2 regions of the Microcystis panniformis FACHB-1757 genome follow, and region 1 is predicted to be linked to the other one. Evidence: predicted binding sites of a transcription regulator. Region 1 holds the regulator's gene; the other holds the start of a gene.
What was found. Region 1 encodes NtcA, which controls nitrogen genes in cyanobacteria. Its sites were predicted from a motif close to TTTGTANCNNNNGNTACAAA; they were not measured.
Positions count from the first base shown of each region.

Region 2: the regulator NtcA is predicted to act here: its motif matches at 2,213-2,232, upstream of VL20_RS19460 (SAM hydrolase/SAM-dependent halogenase family protein).

Region 1 covers NZ_CP011339.1:5,462,938-5,468,227, reverse strand. Annotated here, with positions in the region: gene VL20_RS25720 (Uma2 family endonuclease) at 1-521, shown strand, start outside; gene VL20_RS25715 (DUF3084 domain-containing protein) at 535-2,022, opposite strand; gene ntcA (global nitrogen regulator NtcA) at 2,030-2,707, opposite strand; gene fabI (enoyl-ACP reductase FabI) at 2,922-3,698, shown strand; gene VL20_RS25700 (UPF0175 family protein) at 3,847-4,125, opposite strand; gene VL20_RS25695 (hypothetical protein) at 4,269-4,577, opposite strand; gene VL20_RS25690 (hypothetical protein) at 4,585-5,124, opposite strand; partial or broken gene VL20_RS25685 (tetratricopeptide repeat protein) at 5,242-5,290, opposite strand, start outside.
Region 2 covers NZ_CP011339.1:4,064,801-4,070,090, reverse strand. Annotated here, with positions in the region: gene VL20_RS19470 (PP2C family protein-serine/threonine phosphatase) at 1-556, opposite strand, end outside; gene VL20_RS29535 (hypothetical protein) at 631-816, shown strand; gene VL20_RS19465 (GNAT family N-acetyltransferase) at 870-1,325, opposite strand; gene VL20_RS31875 (hypothetical protein) at 1,318-1,482, opposite strand; gene pirA (arginine synthesis PII-interacting regulator PirA) at 1,987-2,148, opposite strand; gene VL20_RS19460 (SAM hydrolase/SAM-dependent halogenase family protein) at 2,283-3,080, shown strand; gene nadC (carboxylating nicotinate-nucleotide diphosphorylase) at 3,388-4,236, opposite strand; gene VL20_RS19450 (Uma2 family endonuclease) at 4,308-4,874, opposite strand; gene VL20_RS19445 (CBS domain-containing protein) at 5,036-5,290, shown strand, end outside.

The DNA.
Region 1 (5,290 bases):
CCGAGGTTAAACACGAATATCACGACGGAGAAATTATCGAGATGACAGGGGGAAGCATCAATCATAATCGACTGGTACGCAATTTAATTCGCTTGTTAGACAATGCTTTAAGGAAAACTATTTATGAAGTCTTTCCCAGTGATTTGCGACTATGGATACCCCAATATAATCGCGGTTTATACCCAGATTTAATGATTATTGCCGGGGAACCATTATTTAGTGATAATCGCAACGATGAAATTTTAAATCCCTGCCTAATTATCGAAGTTTTATCCCCTTCTACCTCTAGTTATGATCGGGGTGATAAATTTCGTTATTATCGTTCTATACCCCAATTAAACCAATATCTTCTCGTCAGTCAAGGGGAGATACTAATAGAATCCTATAGCAAAACCTCAGAGAATAATTGGTTATTGCAAGAATACACCCCAGCAAGGGGAATTATATCCCTAGATTCTTTAGGAATTAGCTTAAATCTTGTCGATATTTACGAAGGAATTGATTTTAATCTCAACTCCTAACTTTAGCTATCTTTTAAGAGGACGTACTAAAAACAATTTTACCATCTTTTACCGCTACCAAACGCAAAGTTAAGGGTCCAGATGTATTAGTTTTACTAGCAGCAACTGCCTCAAGTGTCTCGATAGAATTACCCGACCTTTTGACTTGATCGATAAAGTTAACTACCGTAGTTAATAAACCATCTTCCACTTGAATTGACCCTAAAACTCCCGCACTTCTAGCGCGAAATTGAGCCGAAGCTAAGAGTAAATCTAAACGCTTTTGCAGGTCTTCTTCTGTCATATTTTGCGGATCAATAGAAACGGCAGCGATTACCTGTTTCTCCTCAAAAACTCTTTGATTGGGAACCACATCAGCAAAGACACGAATCTCGGTTTCTCCTAAGACATAATTACCTGCGGAAAGGATTCTCACCACATATTCTTTACCGTCCTGTAATTGTTGACTTAACTGTTCTACCTGTGCTTTTGTGATCTTAACTAAACGCTGGTCAAAATTAGGCTGATTCGGTTGGGTGGCACGGATAGCATTCATATTCGCTTCCCGCAATAACTTATCGATAACGGTGACAATAGCTTGGGGATCAACAATACGAAAAGCTCCAAAAGATAACACCTGTCCCCGGAAAATAGCGATTTGTTTTTCCCGCAATTCTTGATAGGTTTGATAGTATTGTTCTAAAACTTCCACTTCCCGCTTAAGAAAAGCCATTTGGGTTTCTAAATCTTTTAATTTTCCCTCACGCTGTTCCAAAGCTAAATTTTTATCGACGATCGATCGATCAAGTTCTCCAATGCGTTGATCCCGGCGATCAATTTCTAGCTGTAGGGTTTTTTGTTGGGTTTCCAACTGTTGAAGTCGCGCTTGTCTGGTTGTTAATAATTTTTGTTGATTAGCCAACTCTTTATCTCTAACTTTAACGGTGGTTTGTAGTTGATTTATCTGACTAGAAAGAATTGATTTTTGTTGGAACAATTGATCCCGTTGACTGCTTAACTGTGCCTTTTGATTAGTTAAAATAACTCGTTCATTATTTAAATTAGCCACTTCCTTCCGAAACTTTTCCAACTGTCCCGAAACTAATCGCAAACGTTGACGCGAAGCTTGATAATTTTTGTTAAGAACCTCTAGACGTTTCTGCACAGCTATCTGTTCACTTTTAGCTGTTTTTAAAGCCTTTTCCACCTGATTTTTTTGTTCGGTGGTTTTTCTGACCTGACTTTCTAAATCCTTAATAGCGGCACGACGTTCATTTAAAAGACGATCCAGTTCAAAAACCCCTTGACGCAGGGATTTACTAGAAGCAAACAAGACAATTAAAGTGGAGCCGGCGATCAAAATTCCCGTTACAATCGTCATTAAAGTTGCGGTTTGTTTCGGACGCAGATTAAATAAACGCATCCTTTTCTTACCGATACGGCTCCCTATGCGATCGCCAACCGCCGCTATCAGACCACCTAAAACCACGATGGCCAAAACCAAAATATAAGCGCTAGTCATCCAGAATTTAAGTAAATTGTTGACTGAGAGCGACGGGATTATGGACGGTAATTTTCTTCTTGTAAATTGAGACCATTTCTTGATCCCGCAGCTCTCCCAATAAACGGGTGACAGTGACGCGAGTAGAACCGATCGCTTCTGCGATCGCTTGGTGAGACAATTTTAGATCCACCCGGATGCCATCGGTGGTGGGAACCCCAAAATCACGACAGAGAATTAACAAAAAACTGACCAAACGTGAACCCATATCCCGGTGAGCCAAGGTTTCGATCATCATTTCCGTTTGCAGAATCCGCGAGGACAAACCCTGCAGCATCAACATTGATAAATCGGGATTATTGCGGAGGGATCTTTCTACCTGATCGATCGGGGCCGAGAGTAATTCTACCGGAGTAAAAGCCACGGCATGATAAAAACGATCCGATCGCTGGCCGGTGAGTAAGGATAGCACACCAAAGACGCTATTTTCCCGCAGTAGAGCCACGGTAATTTCTTCTCCCGCTTCATAGACTCGCGACAACTTAACGGCTCCTTTCAGCAAAAAATAGACTCTTTCGGCGGGATCTCCAGGGAAAAAGATCGTTTTGCCACGCTCGAACAATTCCACCACCGGGGGGAAATTGCCGCTGCCGATTCGACGGAACACATCTGCTAGGGGTTTATCTTGTATTAGGGATAAGTCCATCTCACATCCAAAAAAGGGGAAAATTGTTTTTATTATGCAACGAGTGTCACCTCTATTAAACATAACCGCTGCCTAAACTGGGAAAAGTTTTGGGCGCTTTTTGCCAGACAATGGGGGAGGGGTGATCATTGCTGCCCCGTTATCTGTATCCCTATTATACCGAATCTCGCTGGGGTCGGCTATTGGGGAGATTTTTGTAAGAGAAACGAGAACTATGTTAGATTTAACGGGAAAAAACGCCCTAGTGACAGGAATTGCCAATAATCGCTCGATCGCTTGGGGAATTGCCCAACAACTCCATCAAGCTGGTGCAAATATCGGTGTCACCTATCTCCCCGACGAAAAAGGCCGCTTTGAGAAAAAAGTGCGAGAATTGGCCGATGAACTTAATCCCGCTTTTTATGTCCCCTGCGATGTCCAAAATGACCAACAGGTAGAAGATACTTTCGCTACAGTGGCGGAAAAATGGGGTAAACTGGATATTTTGATTCACTGTCTCGCTTTTGCCGATAAAGAGGGTTTAACGGGCGATTTTACCGCCATCCCTCGGGAAGCTTTCACTAAATCCCTAGATATTAGCACTTTTTCCCTAACCCGTCTAGCGCGATCAGCTAAACCTTTGATGACGGCAGGGGGAAGTATTATCACTCTTACCTATCTCGGCGGTGTCAAGGTAATTCCTAACTATAATTTAATGGGGGTGGCAAAAGCAGGTTTAGAAATGAGTGTTCGCTATTTAGCCGCGGAATTAGGTGGCCAAAAGATCCGAGTTAATGGTATTTCCGCCGGTCCAATTCGCACCTTGGCATCTTCGGCCGTGGGGGGAATTCTTGATATGATCCATCATGTGGAAGAAATCGCTCCTTTACATCGCACCGTGACACAAATTGAGGTGGGAAATACGGCCGCTTTTTTAGCCAGTGATCTTTCTAGTGGTATTACCGGTCAGATTATTTATGTAGATTCCGGTTACGAAATTATGGGAATGTAGTTTTAAGTAGGTAGGTGTTAAAAATCATCAGCGCCCCCCTTATTAAGGGTAGTAGGGTTGATTCATGAATCAACCCTACTATGAATCAACCCTAGGATCAAGGGGGTATCAAAGGCGAAATCTATCTTCAATTTAATTGAAACGACTATCATAAAAGACTATGATCGTGTTTGTTGCGAAGTTGCTGAAGAGTCTTGCGATCGCTGTCTAGATCGACTTCATCGTAATGTAAATCGGCATCGTGGTTTTTCAAAAAAGCATCCACCACCCAACGAGAAGATAGACCTAAAATACTTCCGACCTCGGCACTGGTGATTTTTTCCGCTCGGTAGGCCTGCACCACCAAAGCCTCTAAAATTTCACGGGTAAGATTATTGTAGTTGTAATGTTGAAGCAATTCATCGGGAATATCGATAGTAATTTTCATGATTTAGCTTCCTTTTTTTTGGGGTTTACTGATAATGTTTATAGAACTTAGGTTGAGTTAAAGCATGAAACCCAACGCCTATTCTATACCTTCTCAACAGGATTTAGTATAACTTTTGGATATGGATAAAGCTGGCATTTCTATTACTTCGCTTCAAATAATTTCCGAATCTCGTTAATAGAAATATAGATACCGACAACAGCACCTAGCAAAAGAGGGATTTGACTATCCGAACCAAGGCATTTCTGAAAATTTTCATCGGTTAACACTTTATAGACCACCTTAAATAGGGTAAATGCAGTCCACAAAGTTAACCCAGAAACGAAAAGAATTTCTAGATAAGATTTATTGTTTCCCCGTCGCTGCCGTCTTCTTGTAACCACTGCCACGCTTGCGGTAATGACCAAGGTTCCGATTAACAAAAGAAAGTTTTCAATGTTAACAATCTTCATCAAAAATTTATGCTGATTTTGCTTTTCTAAAGGTAATATACCATCCGCAGCCCGCCGCTAATATCGCACCAATAACCGCGCCATAAACTCCCGCAATCGATCCCCCTAGGGCTGCACCTCCCACCGTTACCACCATCAGGCGATCGGCTTTATCCCAAAATCGAGGGGAATCAGCACCCTCGTGATCAAGGGGGGATCCAGCTAATTTTTGGGCAGTTTTTACCCAATCTTGGCTAGGAATAACATCATTAATAAATAGGGCCTCGAAATCTAAACTATCGGGAAAAATGACGCTTAAACTTTTGGTGCGTTCTTGGTTAGCATAGGCTGCGTCTAATTCTTCGATCGCTTTTTTATAAGCTTTTTCTAGGGGGGGAAAATCCTTGACAAGTTGCCGCAATTGTGTTGCTGCCTGGGGTTGTTCTTCCCTTAATAATCGTTCAATTTCTTTGAGCGATCGCTGTAGATATTCTGGCAAAGGTTCAGTCTGCTGTGCGAGGGCAATTAGCAGCGCTTCAAGATCGATAATTGTTTTGGGAATTTCCATAAGTTAGTCCTGTCCAGTCAGGGTATAGGCTGCCCAATGGTAAGGATCGCTGTATTCTGTTAGTTGATCTAGCCCTATTTTACCCAGAGAACAAATCGCCCACCCTCGGTCAGACTAAGCTTGATGGTCATCGGATTTAATGGCTACCGCTTGGTAGTAAGAGGCG
Region 2 (5,290 bases), 1.4 Mb from region 1:
TATTCACTCTCGTCAGCGAAGGGTTGAGCAGACTAGAGACTACAGCCTTTCTCTGAAGGGGATGCCAGAGTTTGGCCATTTGCCATAACCAGTGAATTTGTCTTAAATCGGAAGCTTGCGACCAAACCTCGGCTAGAGTGGGCAATAGTTCCGGATATATTAATTCTCCCGTTTGATCGAGGGGAATAGTGCCGTATTCCAACAGCCAGATGTCCATATTCAAGCGTTCATCGGGACTGGGAATATAGCCATAGACTTGGGGAATGTGGAGATGGAAGGGTAACAATTTTAGGTAGAGGGAGAGCCAGCTAGGAGGTTCTTCCGGTGCTTGGGGTGCTTGAGCGGGTTTAGTATCAAGAACAATTTGTGGTTGTTTGACCAAATAACGATTATCAATTAGCTCGCCAACATGATAATAGGTTCTCACCCAATCACCCATCATCCATAAATAGCGCTTAACTAAAGGAGTACCGCATTTTTCACAGAATCTATTAGTGAGAGCGTTCGGGGATAGACAGGTTAGGTTTTGACATTGGAGGGTTGTCACGGAATCCATGAAAACTGCTGACTCCTAAAGCGCGGTTAGTATAGGTTAATAAAATAGCGTGTTTTTATCCACGATGACTGCCAGTGTATTCCAGTGTTTCCCAAATTTTAACCTTTGTCGCTCGATCGAGAATAATTAATGCTGACAGTGCCATCTCTATAGGTATGTCTGGGGTGTGGGGTGTGGGGTGTGGGGTGTGGGGAAGTGGGGAAGTGGGGAAGTGGGGAAGTGGGGAAGTGGGGAGCTTTTCAGTGATCAGTAAACAGTGAACTGATAACTGATAACTGATAACTGACTCCTATCTCCTGACTCCTAACAGTTTCTAAATATTTTTCCACATCAGCAAAGAGCGAGTTTGAAAGCCGAGATTTTGGTAGAGATTGAGAGCATTGTCGTTATTGATGAAGACTTGTAAACCGATGCGGGTTTGTCCGCGACTTTTTGCCCAATCCTTAGCTCGATCGATTAGTGCGGTGGCGATACCTTGGCGACGATGCTGGGGATCGACGTAAATCAGGAAAATATGACCATAGCGATCGCCTGTCACCTGATCGACGGCGCTCCCCATCCAGAGACAAGCGATCGCCGTTTGTTGTCCTTCGACGATCCACAGGGGAGTATCGAGGCCAAAAAACTGTCTGACTGTATCAGCTAGATGGGAGAGGTTTTTTTGTTCGGGAAAAAATTCTTCATAGGTGCGGGTGAGAAAATTAATGAGTAGATAGCGATCGCCCATTTTGCCCAGTCGCAGCCGATAATCTTCGGGAAGGTTAGCCATGCCAAGGATAAAAGAAAATTATGCCCAGGGATGGCTCGATCGGAGCTGGTGCCGCTAAATCTGCCGGTAAAAAAATCCGGATGCCGGTGGCAACCAGAGCAACTAAAAACACTAAGATAGTCAGGAGCGGGGCGATATATTGCCGAAAAAAAGCCATAATTATTTGATCTCTACACTGCTGTTCCTTCTATTTTAGGGATTGCCAGTTAAGATATCAGCAATTAAAAAAAAATTCACCCAAAAAAAAGTGATCGGCATACCGATCACTAGAAACCGACAACTAGACTTTGACATCCTCGCCGCACTTTTAGGGCGGCGATTCCTAAACCTCACGATTTAAGTTTCTGCTTCCACCACCGTCGCATACCACAGTTAAAAAACCATGTACTGTCTTACACAGAGTCCACAGACTTTCGCCCCATTTCAGAAGCCCGATTCCGTGTGTCCCACGGTACGTTGACCGCCTATAGCTTCTTGTACTTGTTGCGCGCGACTTTTTACCCGGCCAAGCTTTTCTGGTCGGAACCCCCTAAGCCGAGTTTTCAAGGTGCTGCGCCGTCCACTTGGTTTTCGAGACTGGCCTTTTAATTCTAACGTAAAGCCAACCTAGAACGGCGGGGTTTCAGACCCAAAATTTCCGATGACTAAACACCGATTAAATCTAACGAAGGTGCAAATAGGCCGCCTCTGCTTCCAATTGACGCACTAAAGCTTCATTTCCCTGCGCTCTAGCCACTTCCAGTCGGTGTTGTAAATTTCTGCGGAGTGTTTCCCTATGAGCGACGGCGGCTTGTGTTAGGACTTGCTGACGATTTTTGTTCATGATGGACAGACTTTTGAGCGACTTAACTTACCTTATATCTAAATCATAACATTCTCCTTGGTAAACTGTATCTTTAGCTACTGAATTTGGCGTTAAGATTTATTAACGGTGTTGGCAACCCTAGGGACAAGTCAATGACGGAACAGGCACTAATAACCCTTACTAGCGATTTTGGACTACAGGACGGTTATGTGGGCATTATCAAGGGAGTAATCGCGGGAATTGCCCCCCATGCTCGCACGATCGATCTGAATCATCAAATTTCGCCCCAAGACCTTTACGCTGGTCGTTTTGTCCTCCTGAATGCCTATCAATATTTTCCCCAAGGCACTATTCATCTGGCAGTTATAGATCCAGGGGTGGGAAGCAAAAGACGCGGGGTAGGGATTCGTTTTGCCGGTGGTTATTTAGTCGGGCCAGATAATGGTTTATTTAGTGGTATTTTAAGCCAATCTCCCGCTATATCTGCCGTTAATCTCAATAATTCTTCCTATTGGCGCACCCCTAACCCTAGCACGACTTTTCACGGTCGGGATATTTTTGCTGCTGTGGCCGCTTATTTGGCCCGGGGAGTACCCCTAGAAATGTTAGGTGAGATGATTGATCCCGATAGCTTGCAACAATTAGCGATCGCTGTTCCGCAAATCGAGGAAGATAAAATCAGGGGTCAAATTCAATATATTGACATTTTCGGCAATTTAATCAGCAATATTCCCGATTATCTCCTAGAAGGAAAAAATTGGTCAGTGCAGTTAGGACAAAAAATTATCCCCACAAAAAACACCTACAGTGATGTTCCTTGGGGGGAAATAGTCGCTTTTATCGGTAGTCACGGGGGGTTAGAAATTGCCGTCAATAGTGGGAGCGCCCAAAAGCAATTACACCTAAATATTGGCGATGCGATCGAGGTTAGAATAGATAGGAGTCAGTGATCAGTGATCAGTGATCAGTTATCAGTGATCACCGATCAGATTTGAGTTTTAAGGGTTCTTAGTTACTTGATATAGTTTGATCGGGTGGCATAAATCCACTAAATCCTTATCTGGCAAGAGACTTAATTGATTAGTTCGTTCTAGATCAAAAACAATTGACAAAAATTGCCTAAGATGTTTCTCTATAAGGGTTTCATCCCTTATAACCCCCGTCTATTGCATAACACAAACCGAAGAACCGTTTTAAGTTCACTGATAACTGATAACTGATAACTGATAACTGATAACTGATAACTGATATAGCCTTTTAATCAATTCTCATACTGATATCTAACCAAGTAGAACGGGTAATCGGGGCGCTAGTAGAAATATAATCTACTCCTGTTTCGGCAACGTTGCGAATGCGATCGAGGGTAATATTTCCCGATGCTTCTATTTTGGTTTTACTATTAAAATTGCGGATCATCTCCACAGCAGTTTGCATCATCTCTAAATCCATATTATCTAACATAATGATCTCTACCTGCTGCTGCAGAGCTTGATTCACTTCTTCTAATTGACTGGTTTCTACCTCAATTGTGAGAGGATAGGGCATATTTTGCCGTACACGAAGCACTGCTTCCTCGATGCTGCCGGCTGCTTGAATATGATTATCTTTAATCATAATTGCATCATCTAACCCCAAACGATGGTTAATAGCGCCACCGATACCGGAGGCATATTTTTCTAAAATTCGCAATCCGGGGGTAGTTTTGCGAGTATCCACCAATCTTGTCGATAAATCGGCAATTTTCTCCACATATTTGCGAGTTTCACTAGCAATCCCACTCAAGCGCATGGCAAGATTTAAAGCGACTCTTTCCCCGATTAACAACGCATCGAAGGAACCTTCTATCTCGGCAATAACTTTAGACTTGGGGCAGAATTCCCCCTCGGCAACGGTGGGGGTAAAGTGAATAGTGGGGTTAAGTAGTTGAAAAACTCTTTCAGCTACGGGTAAACCAGCAATAACTCCCGCTTCCTTGGCAATCCAACTAGCTTGACCGATTTTAGCATGACCGAAGAAAATTGCTTGGGTGGTGCGATCGCCTCTACCGAGATCTTCTCGTAACCAGTTTTCTAACAAGGGATCAAGAACTAATAGGGGCGGTAACATAGAATTTATCGAAACAATCGGGACGTATTTATTTTAAGTCTAGGAATGTTTGACATTTTTGTAAACTTTCTTTAATCGAAACTTATCCCTTCATAGATTAACTCGATCGCACAGTGAAAATCGAGACTAGATAGAATAATTTCTTCCCCTTGACTATAAGCGCAGTAAAACCAAATTTTATCTTCACCGCGACGATAAACCTCAACACTGATCGATTCAGGATCGACTAAAACGTATTCTTGTAAACTAGGAATCTGACGATAATATTGTAACTTTTTAGTGCGATCATAGTTTCCTGTGCTGGGGGAAAGCACTTCAATAATCACTTGTGGATGTTGAATAAAATTACGAGATTGTCTATCCCTAAAATCGCAACTAATCACCAAATCGGGATAAAAATAACGACTATTATTAGCTTGTACTTTCGCATCAGATACATTGACTCGACAGCCTCGCGGACGGAGATGAAATCTTAAAGCAGTGTAAAAATTCAAGGTAATATCATTATGGGGCAGACTACCCCCAGTCATGGCGATAATTTCCCCATCAATGTATTCATGGCGCAATTCCTGTGTAGCTTCCCATTCTAGATACTCTTCCGGGGTCATTCTTTCTGGGTATTGAGGTTGAGCGATCATTTTTCTTTTTCCTTGTCAACTAACTAAATTAATATCCCATTTCCTTTTTATGTTATACCATTTTCTCAGCCAAAGATTGAAGAATAGTCATAATTAAGCGGCGACTGATTACCCTAATGATAAGATGGAGAGAGAAAGCATTATTGTCGCAGGTCGCTAAGATGACGAAAACAGTTGCCGATATCATGACTCCCAATCCCATCACCGTCACCGCTAACACTTCTCTGTCCGAAGCAGTGAAGATTTTGGCCGAAAAGCGGTTTAGCGGTTTACCCGTGGTGGATGACAATATGCGACTGATTGGGGTTATCTCCGAAACTGACCTTATGTGGCAGGAAACGGGAGTAGAAGCTCCTCCTTACATTATGCTCCTCGATAGCGTCATCTATCTACAAAATCCTAGCCGTCACGAGAAA